3 regions of the Thalassotalea atypica genome follow, and region 1 is predicted to be linked to each of the others. Evidence: predicted binding sites of a transcription regulator. Region 1 holds the regulator's gene; each other region holds the start of a gene.
What was found. Region 1 encodes LexA, which represses DNA repair genes until DNA is damaged. Its sites were predicted from a motif close to TACTGTATNNNNATACAGTA; they were not measured.
Positions count from the first base shown of each region.

Region 2: QUE03_RS06475 (DNA recombination protein RmuC) is a predicted target of LexA. The motif match lies at 1,341-1,360, and genes of this name have one in related genera.
Region 3: QUE03_RS03435 (YebG family protein) is a predicted target of LexA. The motif match lies at 1,413-1,432, and genes of this name have one in related genera.

Region 1 is NZ_AP027364.1:254,007-257,296, forward strand. Features, by position in the region: gene QUE03_RS01115 (alpha/beta hydrolase family protein) at 1-1,652, shown strand, start outside; gene lexA (transcriptional repressor LexA) at 1,760-2,374, shown strand; gene coxB (cytochrome c oxidase subunit II) at 2,809-3,290, shown strand, end outside.
Region 2 is NZ_AP027364.1:1,392,352-1,395,641, reverse strand. Features, by position in the region: gene QUE03_RS06475 (DNA recombination protein RmuC) at 6-1,328, opposite strand; gene QUE03_RS06470 (fumarate hydratase) at 1,482-2,993, opposite strand; gene pabB (aminodeoxychorismate synthase component I) at 3,186-3,290, shown strand, end outside.
Region 3 is NZ_AP027364.1:732,533-735,822, forward strand. Features, by position in the region: gene moeA (molybdopterin molybdotransferase MoeA) at 1-598, shown strand, start outside; gene QUE03_RS03430 (DUF3718 domain-containing protein) at 765-1,109, opposite strand; gene QUE03_RS03435 (YebG family protein) at 1,482-1,832, shown strand; gene QUE03_RS03440 (M48 family metallopeptidase) at 1,861-2,562, shown strand; gene QUE03_RS03445 (response regulator) at 3,169-3,290, shown strand, end outside.

The DNA of each region.
Region 1 (3,290 bases):
CCACACAATATTCTCCAGGCGACTTTGAGACTTTTACTATGCATCGTAAAGGCATTTTAGATGTTAAATCGAATCAAGTGACTTGGTTGTTTAAAGGGAATAGCTTTAGAAAGTATATTGGCTCGCCTACGTTAGTCAGTAAGCTGCCAAATGATGAAGAGCACATATTAGTGACATTTCCCTATCGGCACTTGAATGCGCTTTATAGGATTGACTTATCAGATGGCGACCATGAAAGAATATTTGAAGAGCATAATGCAGAAGACTGGCTGACTGATGATAATGGTGAGGTCTATAGCTATCAAAGATACCTAGGGGAGAAAGACAAATGGGTCAATTTTTACCGTAGCGATTTAGAGCATGATTTCATTCGATTAACCACGATAAAAGGCGGTAAGGAAGAGAACTTTAAGCCCGTCATCGTCAATATGAGCCCTGACAGAAAAACCATTTATTATTGGCAGTATGATGACTTAGCCATTTTAGTGAAAGCGAAGGTAGAACAGGGTGTGGTAGGCCAGTCGGAAGTTGTGATAGAAAATGCACCCTATGATATCGAAGATACTATTTGGGATTATCATAACCAGCAAGTTGTGGGGGTTGTGTCATTTGAAGACTATCCAGAATACTACTACTTTGACCAGCAACTAGCGCAAGTGCAGGCAGATTTAAAGGCAACTTATCAGCATGCACAGATTGATATTACCTCTTATGACCGAAATAAAGAGCGATTTATTATCTACCTGTCAGGTGAAAAATACCCAGAACGCTTTACCTTATATGATAGAAAAGCCGGCAGCATACAGCCCCTTGCGGAAGGCTTCCCCATAAAGGACAAATCCGCATTAGGCCATGTTAAAAGTTATCGATATAAAACATCTGATGATGTCGAGATCCATAGTTTTTTGACAATGCCTGCAGGTGACGCACAAAAGCCACCATTAATCGTTCTTCCACATGGAGGACCAGAAATGCGGGACGTGATGAGCTTTGATTGGATCAGACAATTTTATGCTTCAGAGGGGTTTGCCGTGTTTCAGCCCAATTATCGCGGCTCTGCTGGCTACGGCAAAAAATTTAAGAGAAGCGGTCATGGTGAATGGGGCAAACGGATGCAGGATGATATTGACGAAGGTGTTCATTCATTAATTGAAGCAGGGCTTGTCGATCCCAAAAGAATATGTGTGGTGGGTAGCAGTTACGGAGGATATGTTGCACTTTTCAGCGCAACCGTAAAATACAAGCTTTATCAGTGCGCCGTCTCATTTGCTGGCGTTAGTAATTTAGGTGATATGTATTTGCATGCTAAGGAACAAAAATCAGGTTTTAGCTACTGGCGCAAAAACATAGGTAAAACGGCGTTTGAAGATCTACACAAAATATCTCCATTTCATCTCGTTTCAAAAAAGACGTTACCGGTACTGCTTATGCATGGGACTGAAGATACTGTTGTTCCACTATTTCAATCTAAGAAGTTTTACAAGAAATTGGTCTCACTAGGGGACAAAGATAGCAAGTTTATTGAACTAGAAGGTGAAGACCACTGGTTATCAAAGGGGCAATCACGAAATAAATTCTTATTTGAATCGCTAAAATTTATCAATACTCATATCGATGAAAATAGTAAGTTGAATACAGAAGTGGGCCATTAATGACCTACTTTGAAACGATAACGACAATTAAACTCTAACGAAGTGCTTGCACTTATCATGGGCCTGTATATACTGACAGTAATGCTGTATAAAATAACAGGCTCAGGATGAAAGCACTTACCACGCGTCAGTCACAAATATTTGATCTGATTAAAGATAAAATTTCCGAAACAGGTATGCCGCCAACGCGTGCTGAAATAGCTGATTTTTTTGGTTTTAAATCCGCTAATGCAGCGGAAGAACACTTAAAAGCGCTGGCTAAAAAAGGGTATATTGAAATGCTGCCCGGCACCTCTAGAGGTATTCGTTTAGCAGAAGAATTTATAGAGGCTGAAGGTATTCCACTTATTGGCCGCGTTGCAGCCGGTGAGCCTATTCTTGCTCAAGAACATGTAGAAGAACATTATAAAATTGATGGCAATATGTTCCATCCAGCAGCAGATTATTTACTGCGGGTAAATGGCGAAAGCATGAAGGATATAGGCATTCTAGATGGTGATCTCCTTGCGGTTCACCAAACAACTGATGTTAAAAATGGTCAAGTGATCGTCGCGCGAGTTGAAGAGGATGTCACTGTCAAACGATTTAAACGCGATGGAAATATCGTATATTTGCATGCTGAAAATGAAGATTTTTCACCGATTAAAGTGGATTTAGCTAACCAGCACTTCAATGTTGAAGGTATTGCTGTTGGGGTGATCAGAGCAGCCGATTGGATGTAATGTATTAATCACAGCGCTTGGTTGTTTTTTAACCATTAAAAGGGCTTATTTTAAAGCCCTTTTTTATTATTTTTCTTTTTCTAAAGTTTTATTTTCTTCCTCACTATCTCTTCCTCTTAGAATCTTCCTGGTCAATAAAGATACAGGCTGCGTCTGTTTTTTGAGCTTTAACTCTATCTTCGTTAGAGTTTTTACTCATATGTTTTATAAGGAAAAACTTTGACTTGAATCAACAAAACACTAGACCTTGTATAAAAATTAAGTAATTCTAGAGTGGAAAATAAACATAAATAATAAGAATAGATGTGAGTGCGCTAATCTCATCTTACATCACAATTTCAACCAAAATTAAACAGAAATTACGCCCTGCGGAAAGCTGTATCTTTCGCTCTGTTTTTCTGTTTCTGTGTTAAAAAGGGTAGAGGAGATGTCGAGTGAAAAGACGTAACCTAGGTTGGCTGTTGTTGGGGAGTTTGCTTTCCAGTTCAGCTTGGGCCGAGATGGAGTTAAACCTTACTGAAGGCGTAACTGCGGTAAGTAAGGAAGTATATGATCTTCATATGCTGGCATTGTACATTTGTACAGCTATAGGTGTCATAGTCTTTGGTGCTATGTTTTGGTCGATGGCATTTCATCGTAAATCGAAAGGGGTAAAGCCTGCTGATTTTCATGAAAGTACGAAAGTTGAAATACTTTGGACGGCAATACCAATTGTTATTCTCATTGCGATGGCGGTTCCTGCCACAAGCACATTGATTGAGATGGAGAATAATGACAATTCAGATATCACCATACAAGTCACCGGCTCTCAATGGAAATGGCACTATAAGTATTTCGATCAAGACATTGAATTCTATTCTGTTCTCTCTACCCCTCGCGACCAATACGACAACCTCGATGGTCAATCAACTGAAAA
Region 2 (3,290 bases), 1.1 Mb from region 1:
GACCATTAGGGATTAATACCCACTAAATTTGACGGTGCTTGCTTCGCATCGTCAGTTTCACTTAATTCGACCTGTTCAATTTTATCAAATCGTTTGCTGATCTTATCTGCTGAAGTATGAATCTGTTTAACGTCGGTTGCGGCTTGATCAATGTGCCGCGCTAAGTTATTAAATCTTCCCTTAAAGCGCTCAAAATCAACCGATAGCTCACCTAAGTGCGCTTGAATAATATGCACCTGTTGTCGCGTTGCTTCATCCTTAATCACCGCTCTTGCCGTTGTTAATATCGCCATTAGCGTGGTGGGTGAAGCAAGCCATACTCGTTGTTTATTTGCATAATCCACTAAGTCACTATGGTGGGCATGTATTTCAGCAAACACCGCCTCTGCTGGGATAAACATAACCGCCCCTTCTGCGGTTTCATGTTCAATTAAATATTTACTGGCGATATCATTGATATGCTTTTTAATGTCGGTTTTAAATTGCTTCGCTGCGTTTTTACGTAATAATTCTTCTGCATGAATGTCGGTAAGTACTCGATAACTTTCAAGAGGAAATTTAGAGTCGATAACGACATTTCCTGTTGGCTCAGGCAAAAATAAGACGCAATCCGCCACTTTGCCGTTAGACAAGGTATGCTGCAGCGCAAATTGATTTTCAGGTAAAACATTCCTTATTAAAGCATTTAGTTGCACTTCACCAAAAGCGCCGCGTGAGCGTTTATCTGCAAGAACTTCTTGGAGACTGACAACATTGCTTGAAAGCTCGGTAATTTTCTTTTGCGCATCATCAATTAATGCTAAACGTTTTAAAATATCGTTAAATGTTTTGGTGGTTTTCTCAAATCCCTCATTTAAACGTTTATCCACTTGTCCGCTAATTTCCAACAGGCGTTTATCGGTTGTTTCAGCAAGTTTGCTCATATTACTTGCCAGTTCTTCGCGGTTACTACGACTGGTTTTATTGAGGTGCTCAGTAATTTGATCTATCGATTTTAATTGGTTTTGTAGGAAACTCTGTTGATGATTTTGCAGCATTTGTTGCAAAGACTGTTGGTGTTGATGAATAAGCTGCTGGTGTTTTTCATTTTGATCCGCAGATTGTCTCATCAGCTTCATTCTTAAATCAGCGATTTGCCCATCAAGGTAATGTTTTTGTGTCGTGCTATTTTGCTCCTCACACTGGAGCTGTTTTTCTAGCAGTAACTTCGTTAAGTTTTTCTGATGACGATACAAAACAAAAGTCGCAATGACTGCATAGACAAATAGAGAGAGAATTAACACGTGGGTAAAATTATAAGACTCAAGAAAAGAAGTTAATTCAAGCATAATGGCACTTTAAACTGTTTATTTTTACAGTATTAAAGCACGAAATGATCCATTCGTTAAGTACGTTTTTAGCACCATTGAATTACGTGCATAAAAAAGCACCCTTGCGAGTGCTTTTAAAATACAATTTTATGAACTAATCGATATGAATGATTATGCGTCCATCACTTCAATTTTCTTTTGCCAAATTTGCGGCCCGGTTACATGAGCAGACTCACCTGTGCTATCAACAGCCACAGTTACTGGCATGTCTTCAACTTCAAATTCGTAAATCGCTTCCATGCCTAGTTCTTCAAATGCTACCACTTTCGCTTTTTTGATCGCTTTTGACACTAAGTAAGCCGCTCCGCCAACTGCCATTAAATAAACTGACTTGTGGTTTTTGATGCTTTCACAAGTGGCAGGGCCACGCTCTGCTTTACCGATTGTACCTAAAAGACCAGTATCGTTAAGCATCATTTCAGTGAACTTATCCATGCGTGTTGCCGTTGTTGGGCCAGCAGGTCCAACTGCTTCATCGCCGATGGCATCAACTGGACCTACGTAATAAATAAACTTGTCGGTGAAATCTACAGGTAGAGTTTCGCCTTTTGATAACATATCTTGAATTCGTTTATGGGCAGCATCTCGTCCAGTCAAAATAGTGCCTGAAAGTAACACCGTTTCACCAGTTTTCCAGTCACTCACGTCAGCTTTTTTCAAGTCATCAACATTTACACGGCGAACGTCATCACCGACTTCCCATGTAATATCAGGCCATTCTTCGAGTTTAGGTGGCGTTAAATTCGCAGGGCCAGAGCCATCTAGATGAAAATGAACGTGACGCGTTGCCGCACAATTTGGGATCATCACGACAGGTTTTGATGCTGCGTGTGTTGGTACCGCATTAATTTTAACATCAACCACTGTCGTTAACCCACCTAACCCTTGCGCGCCAATACCTAACTTGTTAACACGTTCGTAAATTTCTAAACGCAGCTCTTCTTCCGCATTTTCTGGACCACGTTCAATTAACTCTTGAATATCTACTGGATCCATTAAGCTTTCTTTCGCAAGTACACCTGCTTTTTCAGCTGTGCCTCCTACGCCTATACCTAACATCCCCGGTGGACACCAACCAGCTCCCATGGTTGGTAGTGTTTTTACTACCCAGTCAGCAATTGAGTCACTTGGGTTAAGCATCACGCTTTTGGTTTTGTTTTCACTACCGCCGCCTTTAGCCGCTATCATCACTTCAATTTCATCACCAGCGACCATTTCAATATGAACAACTGACGGCGTGTTATCTTTGGTATTGATTCGTTTGCCCGTAGGATCGGCAACGATTGACGCGCGTAAAGGATTGTCAGGATTTAAATAAGCACGACGTGTACCTTCGTCAACCATTTGTTGCACAGTTAAGTCAGTTGCGTCCCACTTAACCGCCATACCGACTTTAACAAAACAAGTAACAATACCGGTATCTTGACAAATTGGACGCTTGCCCATGGCTGACATTCTTGAGTTTATTAGAATCTGTGCAATAGCATCTTTCGCTGCTGTGCTTTCTTCTTTGTGATACGCTTTTTCAAGTGCTTGAACAAAGTCTAATGGATGATAATAAGATATATATTGCAACGCATCGGCAATACTCTCGATGAAATCTTGTTGTTTGATAATGCCCATATTTTTCTCTTTAATCTTTGGTAGGATTTTATTGATTAACAATCTATAGTTGAAAGTTATAAAATTGCCGATATGATACCCTGCTTAACCTATAGCTACCAGTATCTTATTAGCATTAAAGCCTTTAAGTAATACCCTTTTTCAACGCATTGAACTGTGATTAAATTACCTAAATTAAATAATAATTCGCCCATGACATCTTCGCCAATTCATTTTGGAGATAGTGCTAGTCATACAAACTTTTTCGCTAGAGTTGCCGATCAAAACTGGGCGATGTGGCTAGACTCCTGTGAAAGC
Region 3 (3,290 bases), 480 kb from region 1:
GCCTATGCTTAAAAAGCTAAACTGTGATGTGATTAATTTTGGCATCATAGCTGACGATTTATCAAAAATACGTCAGGCGTTTATTTCTGCTGATGAACAAGCGGATGTAGTGATTTCCAGTGGAGGAGTTTCAGTCGGGGAAGCAGACTATACAAAAGATGTACTTGATGAATTGGGTGAAATAGGATTTTGGAAAATTGCCATCAAACCTGGTAAACCATTTGCGTTCGGCAAATTGGCTAACAGTATCTTTTTCGGACTTCCTGGCAACCCGGTATCAGCGTTGGCAACATTTTATCAACTTTCTGTTCATGGCATCCACAAGCTCCAAAATGCAGCGCCTATAAAGCGCCAACGTTTTAAAGTGAAAACGACAACGCTGTTAAAAAAATCTCGAGGACGTACCGACTTTCAACGCGGTGTTGTTACTGTGAATGCGCAAGGAGAAATGGAAGTAGCAAGTACAGGTTCGCAAGGCTCTGGCATTTTATCGAGTATTGCAAGGGCGAACTGTTTCATTATACTTGAGCAAGATCGTGGCCGAGTTGAAATAGGTGAATTAGTTGATGTCGAGCTATTTGACGACTGTTTAAAATAATATGATTTGTGTAATTCGGTTTGCGGGAAACTAATCCAGTTAATGTGAAGAGAATGTTAGTTATCAATCATCATTAACGCAATTATTATAACGCTAAGTTGTGCGCTCATTAGACTTCAATGAGCACACGCTTAGGTTTTAATTGAGGCATGACGTTCTTCTTTTATTATTCAAAGTTAACATTGATTTTACTCAGTTTAGCTACGTCAGTGATTTTAACTTTACCAACACTGTTGTGAAGGCGATCTGCTATTTTATGTGAGCCATTTTTTTCAGCAAATGCGACGATGTCATCTCCATTACACATCACATTTAAGGCAACATTACGCATTTTTAAATTGTAGTCATCCATCGCATTTTTTAAACGGATTGGCTTGTCGCTCAAGGTGGATTTACACACTTTGATCAATGCGTTTTCGACTTGTCTATCCAAAGCAAATGATGGTGCACTTGCTGCCATTAAAAAAATACTTGTGGTTAATGCTACTGCTGATGTTTTAACTTTGTTCATGGTTATTCTCCTGATTTATTTTTAAGCGGTGCCTTTTATTGCTAAGCACACCTATATAGTGGGCCTAAAGCGCAGAAAAGTTGTTAATGTGAGCAAGGTGAATGTAAATATTTATACCTCATAAAACCTACCACTCATCGATAAGGTATTGAACCAGCGTTGATATAGAGTCGGTGATATAACGGCGCGGACATCAATTTTTACAATCAGTGATAAATTGACATTGTTTAACGTATATCAACTATGATTTTTCAGCCTTTGGTTTATGATAATAAACACATGGTGAAGACCGTTTGAATGTGGTACTGTTGTTTTATACAGTTTTGTTGGCGGTTTAATTCCGTTAAATGCAAATGAAAATAAGGGAAACATATGGCAGTAGAAAGTCGATTTGTCGTGATTAGAAATGGTGTGGAGGTGCAAACATTTATGGATAAGAAAGCGGCGGACGAATACGACAAGATGCTAGATATGGCAGATAATCTGTCTGAAATGCTAGCGAGTGCACCAATCGAATTGTCTGAAAAAATGACAGAAGAACTGAGTATTTTCTTTGCCCAACATCGAGAAGATGTGCTTATCGCACTACAAGCTAAGAAACCTAAAGTGGTTAAGTCTGTTGATAAGCCTGAGGAGAGTCCTGAAGCTTCACCTTCGGGAAAAGTAAAATTAAAGCCAACAGCGAGTAAAAGTAAGGCAAAGTCACCTGAGAAAGCTGCATAATTGTGCAGCCCATATTAGCGTAACGACAATGCAACACGTCAATTATGACATTATTAGAAGTGCGAGACGTAAAACTTTAGCTTTGCAAGTCAAACAAGGTGAGATCACAGTTCGAGCGCCTATTGAACTGTGTGAACGGTACATCGAAAAATTTGTACAAACAAAGAGTGCATGGCTAGAAGCAAAAGTTAATGAGCAGAAGTTAGCTAAGAGTCAACATCGGATCAGCTTTGAATCGGGCAGTGTTGTGCCATTTCTGGGCGAAAACAAAGTATTGACAATTGTGGGTTCATCTACCTCCAATGTATCTATAGAAAATGAATCATTAATTATTAGTCTTCGAGTGTGTGATAAACAGAAGCCACGTGGTAATAATCAGCAAGAGCAGGCCCAATTTGTTTACGAACAATGGCTAAAGAATCAAGCAAGCATATATATTGGTAGTCGATTATCAGCTCAAGCGGCGTTAATGTCATTGAAGTATAAGTCAGTGGTTTTTAAGCGGTATAAAGCGCGTTGGGGTAGCTGTAATAATCGTGCGGAGCTTAGTTTTAATTACTTATTAATGATGTGCCCTAAAAGGGTGGTTGATTACGTAATTATCCATGAATTGAGCCACTTAATTTTTCTCAATCATTCCAAAGAATTTTGGCAATTGGTAAAACAATATTGTCCGAATTACAAAGAGGCCCAATATTGGTTAAAAAGCCACAGTCTATATATTCGTTAATGGTTAATATTTCTAAAGTCCTCGTCCTCAGTATTAACATCATTGATGCGATATCAAACGAATAGCTACAAAAAGCAATTTTAAAGAATATGCTTTAATCCGATAGAAAAATAATAAACCTTACGGTCATTATAGTGTCAGATAAATATACACATGGATAATACCGATAGGCCAATCATCAGAGTAATCGTATAGCAGGTGTAGTTTTAACCTTTTGGCATAATAATTGTATGTTTTTTGACCAGGAAGGGGCGTTTAAAGTGGTGCTCATGTCGTATGTTTCAAAAGCTGATGGAGAGGACCATGAAATTAAGTAAAGATCATTTGAAAATGGCCATTTTATATGGGTTGTCAGGTATAGCCTCGATAATGTTTTTGCTATTTATTATTGGCTAACAAAATTATTCTCTTTCCTCTCAAGTAAATTCTACAGCCCTTATTTTTGAGTTAGTCATCTGTTCTTCAGCAACATATTGATATATTTGATTTAAGTCATAATTTTGCCATTACCATAAGAAAATCTTATTATTTATCCATTAACAAATGGATGATTTTAATGTAAATTAATTTTAACAACAAAAACAATAAATAAAGGAAGTTTACTTGATGGGCTCGTCAGTTCTTATTTGTGATGACTCTAATATGGCGCGTAAGCAAGTATTACGTAGTCTACCTGAACAATTGTCAAAGGATGTCCAGTTGGCAAAAAATGGCCTCGAAGCGTTAGA